4 regions of the Massilia violaceinigra genome follow, and region 3 is predicted to be linked to each of the others. Evidence: predicted binding sites of a transcription regulator. Region 3 holds the regulator's gene; each other region holds the start of a gene.
What was found. The regulator sigma-54, encoded in region 3, starts transcription at its own class of promoters, with help from an activator protein. The targets are predictions, from matches to a motif close to TGGCANGNAANCTGCTTT.

Region 1 (3,645 bases), 1.2 Mb from region 3:
AACTTCCCGGCTGGTGACATGCATGGGGGAAACATTTCACGTGCACGAATTTTCCTGCTTCCCTTGCCCGCCCCTACTGCGGAGAGACTGGCCAGCCGTCCAACCCGATGACAACCTTCGGGCCGCTTGGCCTTGCCTTGTTCCACCTCAGTCTTGATCTCGTGGCACGGTGCACAGATCGCCTGGAGGTTGCTGGGGTCATCTGTGCGTGCGTCAGACCAGCACAGCGCCGCGCACTTGGCCTTGCTCACCACATGGTCGACCGCGTACGCGATGACGCCGTAGCGGCCCGCCTTGAGGCACACCTGACACAGGCCACCGTCCCGCTGCATCACTACCTTGCGAACTCGATCCCATGCTGCGCCGTAGCCGCGTTCTTGCCGGGATAGCTTGGACCAGGCCATGTAGCGCTACTTCTTCCCGTCAGGGCGCTGTTGAACGGCCCGGCGCTCGAACAGGGGCTCGCGCAGCCATGGGCGAACGATCCAGCAATACGCCAGCCCTGCGGGCCACCCAAGCGCCCATCCGAGCGTCGGATACATTGCGGCACCGATGTAGCTCAGCGCCACGAGGATGCCGGCGGTTACCAGCCGGACAAGCGCGCTGGTCATTGGTAAGCCTTACCGCCGGCGCTGTGCCGTGCCATGTATGCGGCGTGCGCCGCCTGCGTGCGGGCGCGCATCCAGGCATCGAAGCCATCGGGGCCCGGCTCCGTCATCTTCTCGATGCGGATATGCCCACGCTTCACATCGATAGCGATCTCGTCGCCAACCAGGTATGGGCCCCCTCGTTTGTCAGGGGCGTAACAGATTGCCTCGCCTGCGTCCTCGTCCGCAAAGATGCAGCCGACTAGCTGCTCGCCGTTCAGGTACACGTCGGCGGGCAGCATGGCGGCGTTGTAGTCCGGGTGCTGCGGGTCACCTGAGATTCTCATGGCTGGTCTTCCGTTTCGTCGTTGTGGGGGATGAGGCCCCAGCCCAGCTCTCGGCGAATGTCGTCGGGGCTTGGTGGTGGATCGTCGTGCTCGGCGTGCGTGCGCCGGTCCATGTAAGCGCGCACCTTGCGCTTGTCAGGCTTGGTGGTGTCGGTCATGGCGAGCCGTCCGGACAGGTCAGTTGAGCAGCGAGGGTTGAATCGCGGTCTCGAGCAAATGGCGCTCATCACGCAAACTTGGAAGTTCGCGCTTTCGGTCCAGCATCAGGTGCGAGCCGAACGACGCGCGCACTTCGGATGCCACCTCTTTGGCGATCAATGCCTGCATCTGCTGCCACAGGTTGCGCTCGCCGCGCGACAAAGCATCGCGCATGCGGTAGAACTCTTTCACCAAGGCGATCTTGAACTCGACCACCTTCTTACTGTTGCGCATCAGCGCGATCAGCAGCGTGGATTGAGATTCATTGAGCATTGCGATCTCGCGGCGCTGTATGCCTCCTTCCGTGTCAAAGGGTTGGATTTCAAATCCGACCCTGCCCAATTGTTCCAAATCGGACACGTGCTTTCGGGCCAGTTTGATTACTGTCGCGTGTGGCTGCCCGATGCCGCGCGCAAGAACGAGCGACGAGGCACGGAGTTCGCCATCGGTGCTCACAGCTACCAGCCCAGCAAGGTTCAGGGTGCTTTGCATACATTTCCTTCGTCAGTGGTCGTCGTTGAAATGGGTGCGCAGAAGCAGTGACGAGCTGCTCTTCGGGTTGCAACCCTATCTGCGCGTAGAACGAAAAATGCCTCGACCGGTTAGGGGCGAGGCGTAGAAAGTTGGTTGATATTGAAAAGCTGGCGCGCAATGCAAAAGCCCCTGCGTCATTGCTGAGGCAGGGGCTTTTGCGCTTCTTCCGAGTGCGCGGGAGGCTCCCACCAGGGAACCTTGCCGCGTCTAGTTAATCTATGAATCAGTTGAAGGTGCGATTGTAGACGATATTTGCATGAGGTCAACCGGAACGCGCAGACCAATGCAAAAAGCCCGCCACCTTTCGGTGCGGGCTTTATTTCCGGGCGCAAGAAGTCCCGATGGCAGCTATTCTACTATGCCGGGCCGTAGTGTCAATGAATTGTGGAAATTTATTTGCAGAGATTCAAAAACGGCATCGGAGCGCATGCGTACATATTTTCTTGTACCTCAGTGCATTGCGGCAAGATCCGGCCAGCATTGTAAATTAACTCAGTGTTGTGCTTGGTTTTTGAAATAGCCATTCATATACAATATGTTTACAATAATACAAGGTAGTCGATAACCGGCTCCGCTTACCATGAAAGCACCTAATGCCCAAATTTTCTTCTAGACTAGCGTATTGCGTCCTGGCTGCCGCCGCCGCCATTGCAAGCAGCTCCGCCCATGCGCAATCGATCGACATGTCCGCCGGAATTTCCCAGTACCGGTATCAGCTGATCGATCTCGACTTGAACGACAACATTACTCCAAGTATTGTCTTTACCGAGTTCATGGATAGGAGCTTCAGTTTGCACACCCTCGAAAACGAGGTCATCGCCGCCGATTCCATCCACACCTTGGGCACAACCTCAATCAGCAGTCGTGGTGGCTTCGCAAGCACCCGGTCCGATGCAAGCAGTTGGCGTTCGCTGGCGCACGTTGATGGCGCCATGCTCTTGAACGGATCGATGTCCGCAAGTACGACCCATTCCAGTACATTCATTTTAAGTCCGAATACAGGAATCATGTTTTCCGCCGTCGCAGAGATTTCCGGAGAGGTCTCTCCTCTGGGTCCGGGCGACTCGGCGGTCATGAATGTCAGAATGCAAGGAGACATAAGCAGCAGGTACGGGTCGGACAACGCCGAAATGATGGATTTCACGGAGTCATACAGCAAATTCACCTCTGGCACGCAAACGTACAAGATGTCCGGCTATTTGCATTCCAACCAGCAAGAAGTCATGGGAAGCATACGCTTCAGCACCGACGCCGTGGCACGGGTAGTGTCGGCAGTGCCTGAGCCGGAAAGCTACGCCATGCTGTTGGCCGGCCTGGGCTTAGTGGGCTTCTGCACCCGTCGCAAGGGCGCCAGATAGCAAACCGGCACTGCGCTGGCACAGCCCCCCCGGAGGTTCTGTCGCTCAGCGAACGTCGGCGGCGCAATCATGTCGGCGATACATGCGATAACCGCCGGTCGCGGCGTGCCGATCGTGGTGCGCCAAATCAAATACCTCAACAACATCGTCGAGCAAGATCATCGCGCAGAATGGGCCGCCTCGCTACCCTAAAAGATCTGCTGCTGAAGCATCAACAGGCCACGCGGTCCTTGAGGATCTTGAACAAACTGTCGACTGCCTGATCGAACACCTTGGCAAAGTCTGCACGCCAGACGCCGCGTGTCTTGAGACCGTAATGGGTCATAACTGCCTCGCGCTCGATTACCTGCAGCTCCCAGACGGCCGTATGCACTTCGCGGACCAGGCGCTTGTTGACCTCGATCTCCATGTCCTCAAAGCTGTGAATGCGTGCATCCGGGGCGCCCAGGCATTGCCTTGGCGCGCCTTCGGCAATCGGCTCGCCTGTTCTGATCCAGTCGGCCCATCCATCAAGCATGCGCACCACGTTTTGGTAGTGCTCTTGCTCCACAGTGTTGCGCACCACTGGCGGCAGCGTGGCAACGCGTACAGGTTTGAGCGCTGGCGGCGAGCTGTCTTCGG
Region 2 (3,645 bases), 880 kb from region 3:
GCAACGTGCGATGTCCAAAATCCGGAAGTTTACCCAGTTCTCGTTTCGCGACCTGGTTGCCACCGCCGGCCCCACCGTCCTCACCATCGTCGCGCTGTGCGCGCTCGCCTACTTCCTCGTCGATCCCTCGCCGCCGCGCAGCGTCACGCTCGGCACCGGCCAGGAAAACAGCGCCTATGAGGAATTCGGCAAAAAATACGCGGCCAGGCTGGGTAAGCATGGCATCCAGGTCACCTTGCAGCGCTCCCTCGGTTCGCAGGACAACCTGCAGCACCTCAACGAAGGCAAGGTCGATATCGCTTTTGTGCAGAGCGGGTCGACCGAGCAGGCTGAAGCCCAGCGCAAGGGACTGGTTTCGATCGGCAGCCTGTTCACCGAACCGGTCTGGCTGTTCCTGCGCGAGGACGCCAAGGTTACCCAGATCTCGCAGCTCAAGGGCTTGAAAATCAACCTCGGACCGGAAGGTAGCGGCGTACCCAAGCTGTTTCGCCAGGTGCTGGCGCTGAACGGCATCGAGCCGGGCGACCTGACCATCGGCGCGCTGGAAAACACGCCGGGCACGGTGGAGCTGCTCGAAGGGCGCATCGATGGCCTCGTGTTCAGCTCCGGGCCGGATGCGCCGCTGGTGCAGATGCTGCTGCAAACGCCGGGCTTCAAACTGTTCGATTTCACGCAGGCCGAGGCGTATTCGCGGCGTTTGCCGTTCGTCTCGCACGTGGTGCTGCCGCGCGGGATTGTCGACGTCGGGCGCGACTTGCCGGCCCAGGACTATCACCTGATCGCCCCCACCGCGACCCTGGTGGCGCGCGAGGATTTACATCCGGCGCTGATCGACCTGTACGTGCAGGCAGCGAGCGAAATTCATGGCGGGACTGGCTGGTTCCAGCAGCAGGGACAGTTCCCGTCGGCGCGCTATACCGAAATTCCCGTGGCGCGCGAAGCGGCCAAGTTCTACAAGGATGGCGCACCGCTGCTGCAGCGCTACATGAGCTTCTGGCTGGCCAATTTCTTCGACCGGATGTGGGTCGTGGTGGTGGCGCTGGCGGCGCTCGTGCTGCCGCTGTCGAAGGTGGTGCCGCCCTTGTACGTGTGGCGGATTCGCTCGCGCGTGTACCGCTGGTACGGGCAGCTGCGCACGGTGGAGCAGGAACTGGAGGCGGCGCAGGGACCGCAGCGCGCGCAAGTGTGCGCCGGGCTGTTGAAACGCCTGGATGAAATCGAGGAAATGGTGAACCAGATTTCGATTCCGCTGGCGTTTGCCGATGGCTTGTATGGCCTGCGCAGCCATATCAATTTTGTGCGGCAGCGGGTGAAAAACGCCTTGGCGTAGCCCCGTCGTTTCCGTCGAAGGAGGAACGGCGTTAGCGTGTATAGGCTATGAACCTATACGGGCTTCAGGCTCCCATCCACGGCAAGCCCGCCTTGCACCATCCACCGACCGTCTTGCGGTGACCATCGGCATCCTTGTCGCCCTCGAAGCCTTCCAGGATATCGAACGACTGCGCATAACCATTTTCCGTCGCCACGCGCGCGGCGTGACGCGACCTGACGCCCGAGCGGCACAAGAACAGCAGCACTTCGTCTTTCTGCGCCACCGCTTCCAACTGCTGCACGAAATCGGGATTGGGCGCGCCATCGGGCCAGGTACTCCACTGCACCGCGCAGTGCTGCTGCGCCGGAATGGCAACCTTGCCCACCCACGCGCGCTCGGCATCGGTGCGCACGTCGACCAGGCGCACGCGCGCCTCGCTTTGCAGCAGTTCCCACGCTTCCTGCGGCGTCACCGCTCCCGCATACGGTTGGCCAGGCGCGCGGGTGCGGGCGGCGGCAAGCAGGGTGTCAGCGTTACTCATGGCGTATTCCTCGGTCAAGTTTGCGATTATTATATGAGCGGCGCACCACGGCGCGGCATATTTACCTTTTCGGTGCATGATGCATCAACTTGGTGCAGTCGGCGAGATTCGCACCACGGTGGTGCGAACCCGGTCAGGCGCCCGGCGCCGCGCCGCAGCAGGGACTCCGGAGTTTAGTGATATTTGGCAGCATTTTCAACGCTGCTGTGCCATTCGGTCCGCATGGTCTGGCTGGCACGCTTTCTGCTATGATCCCTGTGAGTTTTGCCGCCGAGGTGGCAACCCCCCATTTATATTAGGAGAGATACGCATGGCAATGACGGCCGCAGAAGTCTTGGAAATGGTTAAAGAGAAGCACGTTCGCTTTGTGGACTTTCGCTTCGCCGACACGCGTGGCAAAGAGCAGCACGTAACGGTTCCGGTATCGCACTTCGATCTCGACAAATTTGAATCGGGCCACGCTTTCGACGGCTCGTCGATCGCCGGCTGGAAGGGCATCGAAGCGTCCGACATGCTGCTCATGCCAGACCCGAACACGGCCAACATCGATCCGTTCATGGAAGAAGTCACGCTGTTCATGCAGTGCGACGTCATCGAGCCAGCCGATGGCAAGGGCTACGACCGCGACCCGCGTTCGATCGCCAAGCGCGCCGAAGCCTACCTCAAGTCGACCGGCATCGGCGACACCGCCTACTTCGGCCCTGAGCCGGAATTCTTCATCTTCGACAGCGTGCGCTGGAAGATCGACATGTCGGGCTGCTTCGTCAAGATCGATTCGGATGAATCGTCGTGGGCGACCGATGCCAAGACCGAAGGCGGCAACAGCGGCCACCGTCCAACCGTCAAGGGCGGCTACTTCCCGGTGCCACCAGTCGATTCGTTCCAGGACATGCGCTCGGAAATGTGCCTGATCCTCGAAGAACTGGGCATCCCGGTCGAAGTGCACCACCACGAAGTGGCCGGCGCCGGCCAGAATGAAATCGGCACCAGGTTCTCGACCCTGGTCGAGCGCGCCGACTGGACCCAGAACCTGAAATACGTGGTCTGGAACGTGGCCCACAGCTATGGCAAGACCGCCACCTTCATGCCGAAACCGATCGTTGGCGACAACGGCTCGGGCATGCACGTGCACCAGTCGATCTGGAAAGACGGCAAAAACCTGTTCGCCGGCGACGGCTATGCCGGCCTGTCGGAAGATGCGCTGTTCTACATCGGCGGCATCATCAAGCACGCCAAGGCACTGAACGCGATCACCAACCCGGGCACCAACTCGTACAAGCGTCTCGTGCCAGGCTACGAAGCGCCGGTCAAGCTGGCTTACTCGGCCAAGAACCGTTCGGCATCGATCCGCATCCCGCACGTGGCGAACCCGAAAGGCCGCCGCATCGAGACCCGCTTCCCGGATCCGCTGGCCAACGTGTACCTGTGCTTCGCCGCGCTGCTGATGGCTGGCCTGGACGGTATCGCCAACAAGATCCACCCGGGCGAAGCAGCGTCGAAAGACCTGTACCACCTGCCGCCGGAAGAAGACGCGCTGATCCCGACCGTGTGCGCCTCGCTCGAAGAAGCGCTCGACAACCTGAACAAGGACCGCGAGTTCCTGACGCGCGGTGGTGTTTTCAGCAACAGCATGATCGATGCCTACATCGAACTGAAAATGCAGGACGTGCAGCGCATGCGCATGACCACGCACCCGGCCGAGTTCGACATGTACTACTCGCTGTAATTGTTTTTGGTTGGCAATCATTGCCAACTTGCAGCATCTATGGCCGGGGAGACATCAAAACGTATC
Region 3 (3,645 bases):
ACAGGTAAACCACAATGAAAAAATTTCTAGCCTTCGCCCTGCTCGGCCTGGCCGCGGTCACCGCGTCCGCCGAAAAGGCCGATGCCGCCAAACAGGCGGTGATCACTTACGACACGCTCGAAACGAATGAAGTGACCCAGGTGACGATCCTGACCGGTAACGTGGTCGTCACCAAGGGCACCCTGATCCTCAAGTCCGACCGCGCCACAATCAAGGAAACGCCGGAAGGCGATATGTTCGTGACCCTGACCGCCAACGGCGGCAAGGTCGCCACGTTCCGCCAGAAACGCGACGGTGGTCCCGACTTGTGGGTCGAAGGCCAGGCCCAGCGCATCGAATACGATGAACGCAACGACATGATGAAGCTCTTCTCGCACGCCAAGATCCGCCAGCTGGAAGGCCAGAAGCCAACCAACGAAATCGAGAGCGAATTCATTTCCTACGACAGCCGCAAGGAAGTTTTCCTGGCGCGCAATGACGCCAGCGGCACCAACAAGCCGGGCCAGGGCCAGGGCACGATGGTCATCGCACCGCGCAAGCCGCGCGCGGCACCGGCCACGCCGGCACCGGCGCCAGCGCCGGCCACCACGCCACCGGCGGGAACCCAATGATGGAACCGAAGAATTGCGGCAGCACGCTGATCGTGCGCGGGCTGCAGAAAAGCTATGGCAAGCGCCTGGTCGTGCGCGACGTGTCGCTGCAGGTCGACTGCGGCGAAGTGGTCGGCCTGCTCGGCCCCAACGGCGCTGGCAAGACCACCTCGTTCTACATGATCGTCGGCCTGGTGCCGTCGGATGCGGGTACGATCGATATCAGCGGGGTCGATATTTCGAGCCTGCCGATCCACCGCCGCGCCGCGCTCGGCCTGTCGTACCTGCCGCAGGAAGCGTCGGTGTTCCGCAAGCTGACGGTGGAAGAAAACATCCGCGCCGTGCTGGAACTGCAAAAGGTCGATGGCAAGTCGCTGACCAAGGCCCAGATCAACGAACGCCTGGACACGCTGCTGGCCGACCTGCAGATTGAAAAACTGCGCGAGAACCAGGCCATGTCGCTGTCGGGCGGCGAGCGGCGCCGGGTCGAGATCGCGCGCGCGCTGGCGACCAACCCGCGCTTCGTGCTGCTCGACGAACCGTTCGCCGGGGTCGATCCGATTGCCGTCATCGAGATCCAGCGCATCGTGCGCTTCCTCAAGCAGCGCGGCATCGGGGTTTTGATCACCGACCATAACGTGCGCGAAACGCTTGGTATTTGCGACCGCGCCTACATCATCAACCAGGGTGCGGTGCTCGCCTCCGGTCGACCCGACGACATCATCGCCGATGAATCCGTGCGCCGGGTCTACCTGGGCGAACACTTCCGGATGTAGGCATGAAACAGTCCCTTCAACTACGCACCTCCCAGCACCTCGCCCTCACGCCCCAGCTGCAGCAGTCGATCCGGCTGCTGCAGTTGTCGACCCTGGAACTGCATCAGGAACTGGAGCAGCTGTTAAGCGACAACCCGCTGCTCGAACGGCTCGACGACCCGCTCGATCATTCGGTGCGCCTGCTGGGCGATGGCGCCATCAGCAGCACCTCGACACCGACCGAAGCGGCGCCCGAGCCGGGAGCGCAGGATGCGCCGGCGCCGGCCGAAGGGGAAGGCTTCGAAGGCGGCGACGCGGACAGCCCGGCCAGTAGCAGCGACAACGATGGCGAATGGGGCGACCTCGGTCGCGCCAAGACATCCGACGACGAGGATTCGCGCCCGCAGCTCGAAGCCTCGGCCACCACCTTGCGCGAGCACCTGATGGAGCAGATGCGCGTGACCGTGCTGGAGGCGCGCGACCGCGCGCTGGTCGAACTGATCGTCGACGCCATCGACGACAACGGCTACCTGACCGAATCGCTGGAAGAAATCCAAGAGCGCATGCCGCCCGAGCTGGAGATCGAAATTGAAGAATTGCGCACCGCGCTGGCGCTGCTGCAAAGTTTCGATCCGATTGGCGTGGGCGCGCGCAATGCGTCCGAATGCCTGGCGCTGCAGATCCGGCGTATGCCGGGCGTGGCGCTGGTGACGCGCCGCATGGCGCTGACGATTGTCGAAAACCACCTGACCTGGTTCGCGCAGCGTGAATTCAACAAGCTGAAAAAGGCGCTCGACTGCGACGATGAAGACTTGCGCGAGGCGCAGACCGTGATCCGCCAGTGCAATCCGCACCCGGGCGCGGAGTTCGCGTCGGACGTGTCGGACTACGTGGTGCCGGACGTGATCGTGCGCAAGGCGAAAAACGGCTGGTCGGTGATGCTCAATAACGATGTCATGCCGCGCCTGCGCGTGAACAGCATGTACGCCGCGCTGCTCAAGCAGGGCAAGGGCGAAGGGCAGATGGGCGCGCAGCTGCAGGAAGCGAAGTGGCTGATCAAGAACATGCGCCAGCGCTTCGATACCATCTTGCGGGTGGCCGAAGCCATCGTCGAACGCCAGCGCAATTTCTTCTCGCACGGCGCGGTGGCGATGCGCCCGCTGGTGCTGCGTGAAATCGCCGACACGCTCGGCCTGCACGAGAGTACGATTTCGCGCGTGACCACGCAAAAGTACATGATGACGCCGCACGGCATGTTCGAGCTCAAATATTTTTTCGGCAGCCACGTGGCTACCGAAGCGGGCGGCGAAGCGTCATCGACGGCGATCCGCGCGCTGATCGTGCAGCTGACCAGCGCCGAAGATCCCAAGAGTCCTCTGTCGGACAGCAAGATCGCCGACATGCTGGGCGAGCAGGGCATGGTGATCGCGCGCCGCACGGTCGCCAAGTACCGCGAAGCGCTCAAGATTCCGCCGGTCGCCCTGCGCAAGTGTCTCTAGCCTGCCCGGAACTGCGCGGCGCCTAGAAAAATTCCGGGTGCTCGCGCAGCAGCACCTGCTCGTACTGGTTCACCGCCTTGAACTGTTCCAGCCCCGGCGCCATGCGCCGGCCAGCGTCCCAGCTGCGCCAGGCGCGCGCCATGTCGTAGCTCAGGAACAGCGCATCACCCATATCCTTGTAGGCCCCGGCCAGCGCCGGATTGGCGCGCAACACGCTGGCGTACAGCGGTAGCGCGGCGCGTACGTCGCCCAGCTTGGCGCGCCAATTTGCTTCAAACAGCGCCAGCATGTGCTGCTTGTGTGTGGTGAGCTTGCGCAGTTCCTGCAGCTTGGCGAGCGCCGCCTCCATCTCCGCCTTCCCCTTGGGCCGTATCGCCGCCGCGAACGCGCGCACTTGCGGATCGGCGTTGAGCAGCACCTTCTGCTCCGAGGTCGGCATTTTCATCTGTTCGCCGCTGACAAACGCCAATTCGGACATGCCGAGCATGGCGTCGAAGGCACGCTTGTCGGCGAACGCTTGCGCGATCTCGGTCTCGAAGGCTTGCCTGGCTGCCGCCGTCGGCGGCGCCGCATTCGCCTGCGCCTTGTCGAGCAGCTGATCGAGTTCGTCAGCCGCTGCCGCGCGCGGCTTGTACGGCTTGAGGTCGTAGCTGGCGGGGGCGCTTTGCCTGAGCGCGCTGACCGTGTAAGTGCGCGTCTGGCTGTGGCCGACCTGCTTGTGGTGCATCACGAAGCCGGCCGGCACGCGCTTTTCGCTGGCCAGGCGCGCCAGCACCAGCGGATGGCCGCCGAAACGGTAGC
Region 4 (3,645 bases), 160 kb from region 3:
GTTGATGCCGTTAAAGCGCGCCGTGCTCGACCCGTGCGACACCGTGCTGACCTGGCTTGGCTGGCCTTTGCCGTCGAAGAAGGAGCCGCCCATGCGCCAGTCGCTCTCGTCGCAGATGGCGCCGCAGGCGTTCCAGAATTCCTGGGTATTCGACTGGTAGGCCACGTCTTCGAGCGGCGCACCGATCTTGCCGTTGTTGATTTCATAGAACAACTGGCCGCCGAACTGGAAGTTGTAGCGCTGCTGGTCGATCGAGAACGAGCCCGCGCCGACGATGTAGATGCCCTTCTTGACATCCTTGACCATCTGGTCGGGCGTGAGCTTGGCTTTACCCGGCTGCAGCGAAATGTTGGGCATGCGCTGGAACTGCACGCTGCTCCAGCTGTCGGCATACGAGCAGCCGTGCGACTCCTTCTCGCCGATGATGTGGGCCTGGTCGCGGGTGGCCTGGTAGTTCACCAAAATGCCGTCCTTGATGATGTCCCAGCGCTTGCCCGGCACGCCTTCGTCGTCGTAGCCGACCGCGCCCAGCGAGCCTGGTTCGACCTTGTCGGCCACGATGTTCACGCGCTCGGAGCCGTACTTGAATTTCTTCGTTTCCCACTTGTCGAGGGTGGCGAAGCTGGTACCGGCGTAATTGGCCTCGTAGCCCAGCACGCGATCGAGTTCGGTCGGGTGGCCCACCGATTCGTGGATGGTCAGGTACAGGTGCTCTGGCGAGAGCACCAGGTCGTATTTGCCCGGCGCGACCGACTTGGCGGTCAGCTTTTCCTTGGCCTGGCGCCCGCAGGCACGCGCATCTTCGATCAGGTCGTACGAATTCTTGTACAGGGTGCACACGCCGCCGGCGGCCTTGATCTTGTCATCAAAGCGCGCGTCGAGGTATTCGTAGCCCATGCCGACCGGCGTGGACAAGCCCTGGCGCGAGCGGAATTTGTTGGTGGCCTTGTCGACGGCGGTGGCGAACACCGGCATCCACATGCGGTGCACGTCCTGGTCGATGTAGGAGCCATCGGTCGAGGCGAAATACTTTTGCTGGTTCACCTGGAACATCAGCGACTGCATGAAGCTCGCGCCGCCATCCATGCCAGCCTTGTTGGCGGCGATCAGCAGCTCGGCTTTTTCCTTGATGGGGACCGTGCGCCAGTCCTTCTTGATCGGGGTGGCCCACGCCACTTCGCCCACGCCCTTCACGGGCGCCAGGCGCACCGGTTCGGATTGCAGCTTGGCGTTGGCCTTGGCGATGGCGACCGCCTGGCGCGCGGCGCCGGCCACCGCATCGGGCGACATGTCGGAGGTGGCGGCAAAGCCGTAGGCGCCGTTGCACAGCACACGCACGCCCACGCCGGCCGATTCGGTATTGGTCACGCTTTCGACATTCAGGTCGCGCGTGGTGATGAACTGGTTCAGGTAGCGGCCGATGCGCACGTCGCAATAGCTGGCGCCGGCGCCGGTGGCGGCGTTAAGGGCCACGTCGGCCAGGGTCTTCTTGAACTTTGCCGCGAGGGGATTGAGTAATTCTTCAGCGGCGATGGCATTGCCGAAGACCGGCACCAGCATCGTGCCCAATGCGAGGCCGCTGATATTGAGAAAAGCACGTCGTTCCATAGTATCTCCTAACACTCACCACGAAGGTAGCGGCCCGCCGAACTGCGCGAACGCGCTTTGTTTTGCAGCTCACCTGAACCATGCCGAACAGCGGTCTGAATGAAAAAATCAGAAAGAACCATACCAGCAAAATGGCCAAAAGAATACGCAAAGATTGTGCCACTGGCTAAGTCCTTGATTCGGGAATCCGGGAGTGTCCGGCGGACGGTGTCCGCACTGTCCGAAGCAGTGTCCGCACGCTGTGGCGGACAGTATGTACATATGAGATTCGGCTTGACCTTCAAGCGTGCATACTCGATCATCGCGCTTGTCGGCGATATCACATTGCCTGCCGCAGCTTTTCCCCGTAGTACATACCAATACCGGAGACGAAAACACATGAAACAACTGATCCTGGCCACGATGATGGCCGCTGGCATGGCCGGCGCAGCCCACGCCGATGACGCACTCAAGGCAGCCATCGCCAATACCGAGCGCACACCCGCCAACGTCGCGCGCGACGCCGCCCGTCATCCATACGAAACGCTGACCTTTTTCGGCATCAAGCCGACCATGACCGTGGTCGAGCTGTCGCCGGGCGGCGGCTGGTACACCGAAATCCTGGCTCCCTACCTGCGCGACAAGGGCAAGCTGATCGTCGCCGGCGAGTCGCCGACGTCGGCCAAGGAAGGCGCGCGCAAGTACGCGGCCAACCTGACCAAGAAGCTTGAATCGAAGCCGGCCATGTTCGACAAGGTCCAGCGCGGCGTGTTCGAAGTGCCGACCACGTACGACTTCGCCAAGCCGGGCAGCGCCGATCTGGTGGTCACCTTCCGCAACCTCCACAACTGGATGGGCAATGGCGACGACAAGGTCAAGGAAGTGTTCAAGAAGGTCCACGACAGCCTGAAATCGGGCGGCGTGTTCGGCGTGGTGGAACACCGTGCCCCGGCCGGCAAGGAGCCGAAAGCCGATACCGGCTACGTGCAGGAAGCGTACGTGATCAAGATGGCCGAAAGCGTCGGCTTCAAGCTCGCCGGCAAATCGGAAGTGAACGCCAACCCCAAGGACAAGGCTGACCACAACAAGGGCGTGTGGGCCCTGCCGCCGGTGCTGGCCAATAAGGATGTCGATCGCGAGAAATACCTGGCGATCGGCGAGAGCGACCGCATGACGCTCAAGTTCGTAAAGCCTTAACAGGTGATGACGGCTCCGCAAGGGGCCGTTTTTTGTCTGCCTGTTCCGCACAGGCGGGACGCTGGAGCGGCGCGCCATGCGCGTGTATGATTAACGCTCGTCGCTCCTTCCTCCAACAAGAAATTACCCAATGAACATATCGCGTATCGCCGTTGCCGCCATCCTTGCCGCGGCAAGCCTGCTGGCCCATGCCGCACAAGACGCCACCAGCAGCGCGTCGCCGGCCGCGCCGGTGGCCGCCATTCCCGCCAATCTCGAAAACTCGGTCGTCAAGGTGTTTGCCACGCTGCGCCGTCCCGACCCGTACAAGCCATGGACCAAGGCCTCGCCGCAAGAGGTGACCGGCTCCGGCGTGGTCATCGAAGGCAAGCGCATTCTTACCAACGCCCACGTGGTCGGCTATGCCAGCCAGGTCCAGGTGCAGGCCAGCCAGGCCGGCGGCAAGGTATCGGCCACGGTGGTGGCGGTTGCGCGCGGAATCGACCTGGCCATCCTCAAGCTCGATGACGAATCGTTCTTCGACACCCACGCGCCGGTGTCGCGCGCCAGCGTGCTGCCGGACGTGCGCGACCAGGTGTTCGCCTATGGCTACCCGACCGGCGGCACCTCGCTGTCGATCACCAAGGGGATCGTCTCGCGCATCGAATTCGCCAACTACAGCATGGGCACCACCGGCCTGCGCATCCAGATCGATGCCGCCATCAACCCGGGCAACAGCGGCGGCCCGGCGATTGCCAACGACAAGATGGTAGGCCTGGCCTTCGGCGGCGCCGCCAACACGCAGAACATTGGCTACATCATCCCCAACGAAGAAGTGGACCTGTTCCTGCGCGACGTCGCCGACGGCAAGTACGACGGCAA

Region 1: the regulator sigma-54 is predicted to act here: its motif matches at 2,009-2,026, upstream of CR152_RS34065 (PEP-CTERM sorting domain-containing protein).
Region 2: the regulator sigma-54 is predicted to act here: its motif matches at 2,086-2,103, upstream of glnA (type I glutamate--ammonia ligase).
Region 4: the regulator sigma-54 is predicted to act here: its motif matches at 1,753-1,770, upstream of CR152_RS04075 (TldD/PmbA family protein).

Annotation. Positions count from the first base shown of each region.
Region 1 covers NZ_CP024608.1:2,251,980-2,255,624, reverse strand. The annotation lists gene CR152_RS34070 (HNH endonuclease) at 1-404, opposite strand, end outside; gene CR152_RS33810 (hypothetical protein) at 411-611, opposite strand; gene CR152_RS10205 (hypothetical protein) at 608-934, opposite strand; gene CR152_RS33610 (hypothetical protein) at 931-1,092, opposite strand; gene CR152_RS10200 (Rha family transcriptional regulator) at 1,112-1,624, opposite strand; gene CR152_RS34065 (PEP-CTERM sorting domain-containing protein) at 2,260-3,024, shown strand; partial or broken gene CR152_RS34060 (IS6 family transposase) at 3,085-3,192, shown strand; gene CR152_RS10185 (hypothetical protein) at 3,236-3,645, opposite strand, start outside.
Region 2 covers NZ_CP024608.1:1,934,352-1,937,996, forward strand. The annotation lists gene CR152_RS08710 (TAXI family TRAP transporter solute-binding subunit) at 11-1,330, shown strand; gene CR152_RS08715 (rhodanese-like domain-containing protein) at 1,395-1,853, opposite strand; gene glnA (type I glutamate--ammonia ligase) at 2,164-3,579, shown strand.
Region 3 covers NZ_CP024608.1:1,052,111-1,055,755, forward strand. The annotation lists gene lptC (LPS export ABC transporter periplasmic protein LptC) at 1-18, shown strand, start outside; gene lptA (lipopolysaccharide transport periplasmic protein LptA) at 15-611, shown strand; gene lptB (LPS export ABC transporter ATP-binding protein) at 611-1,366, shown strand; gene CR152_RS04855 (RNA polymerase factor sigma-54) at 1,369-2,844, shown strand; gene CR152_RS04860 (hypothetical protein) at 2,867-3,645, opposite strand, start outside.
Region 4 covers NZ_CP024608.1:888,162-891,806, reverse strand. The annotation lists gene CR152_RS04075 (TldD/PmbA family protein) at 1-1,608, opposite strand, end outside; gene CR152_RS04070 (class I SAM-dependent methyltransferase) at 1,987-2,784, shown strand; gene CR152_RS04065 (S1C family serine protease) at 2,915-3,645, shown strand, end outside.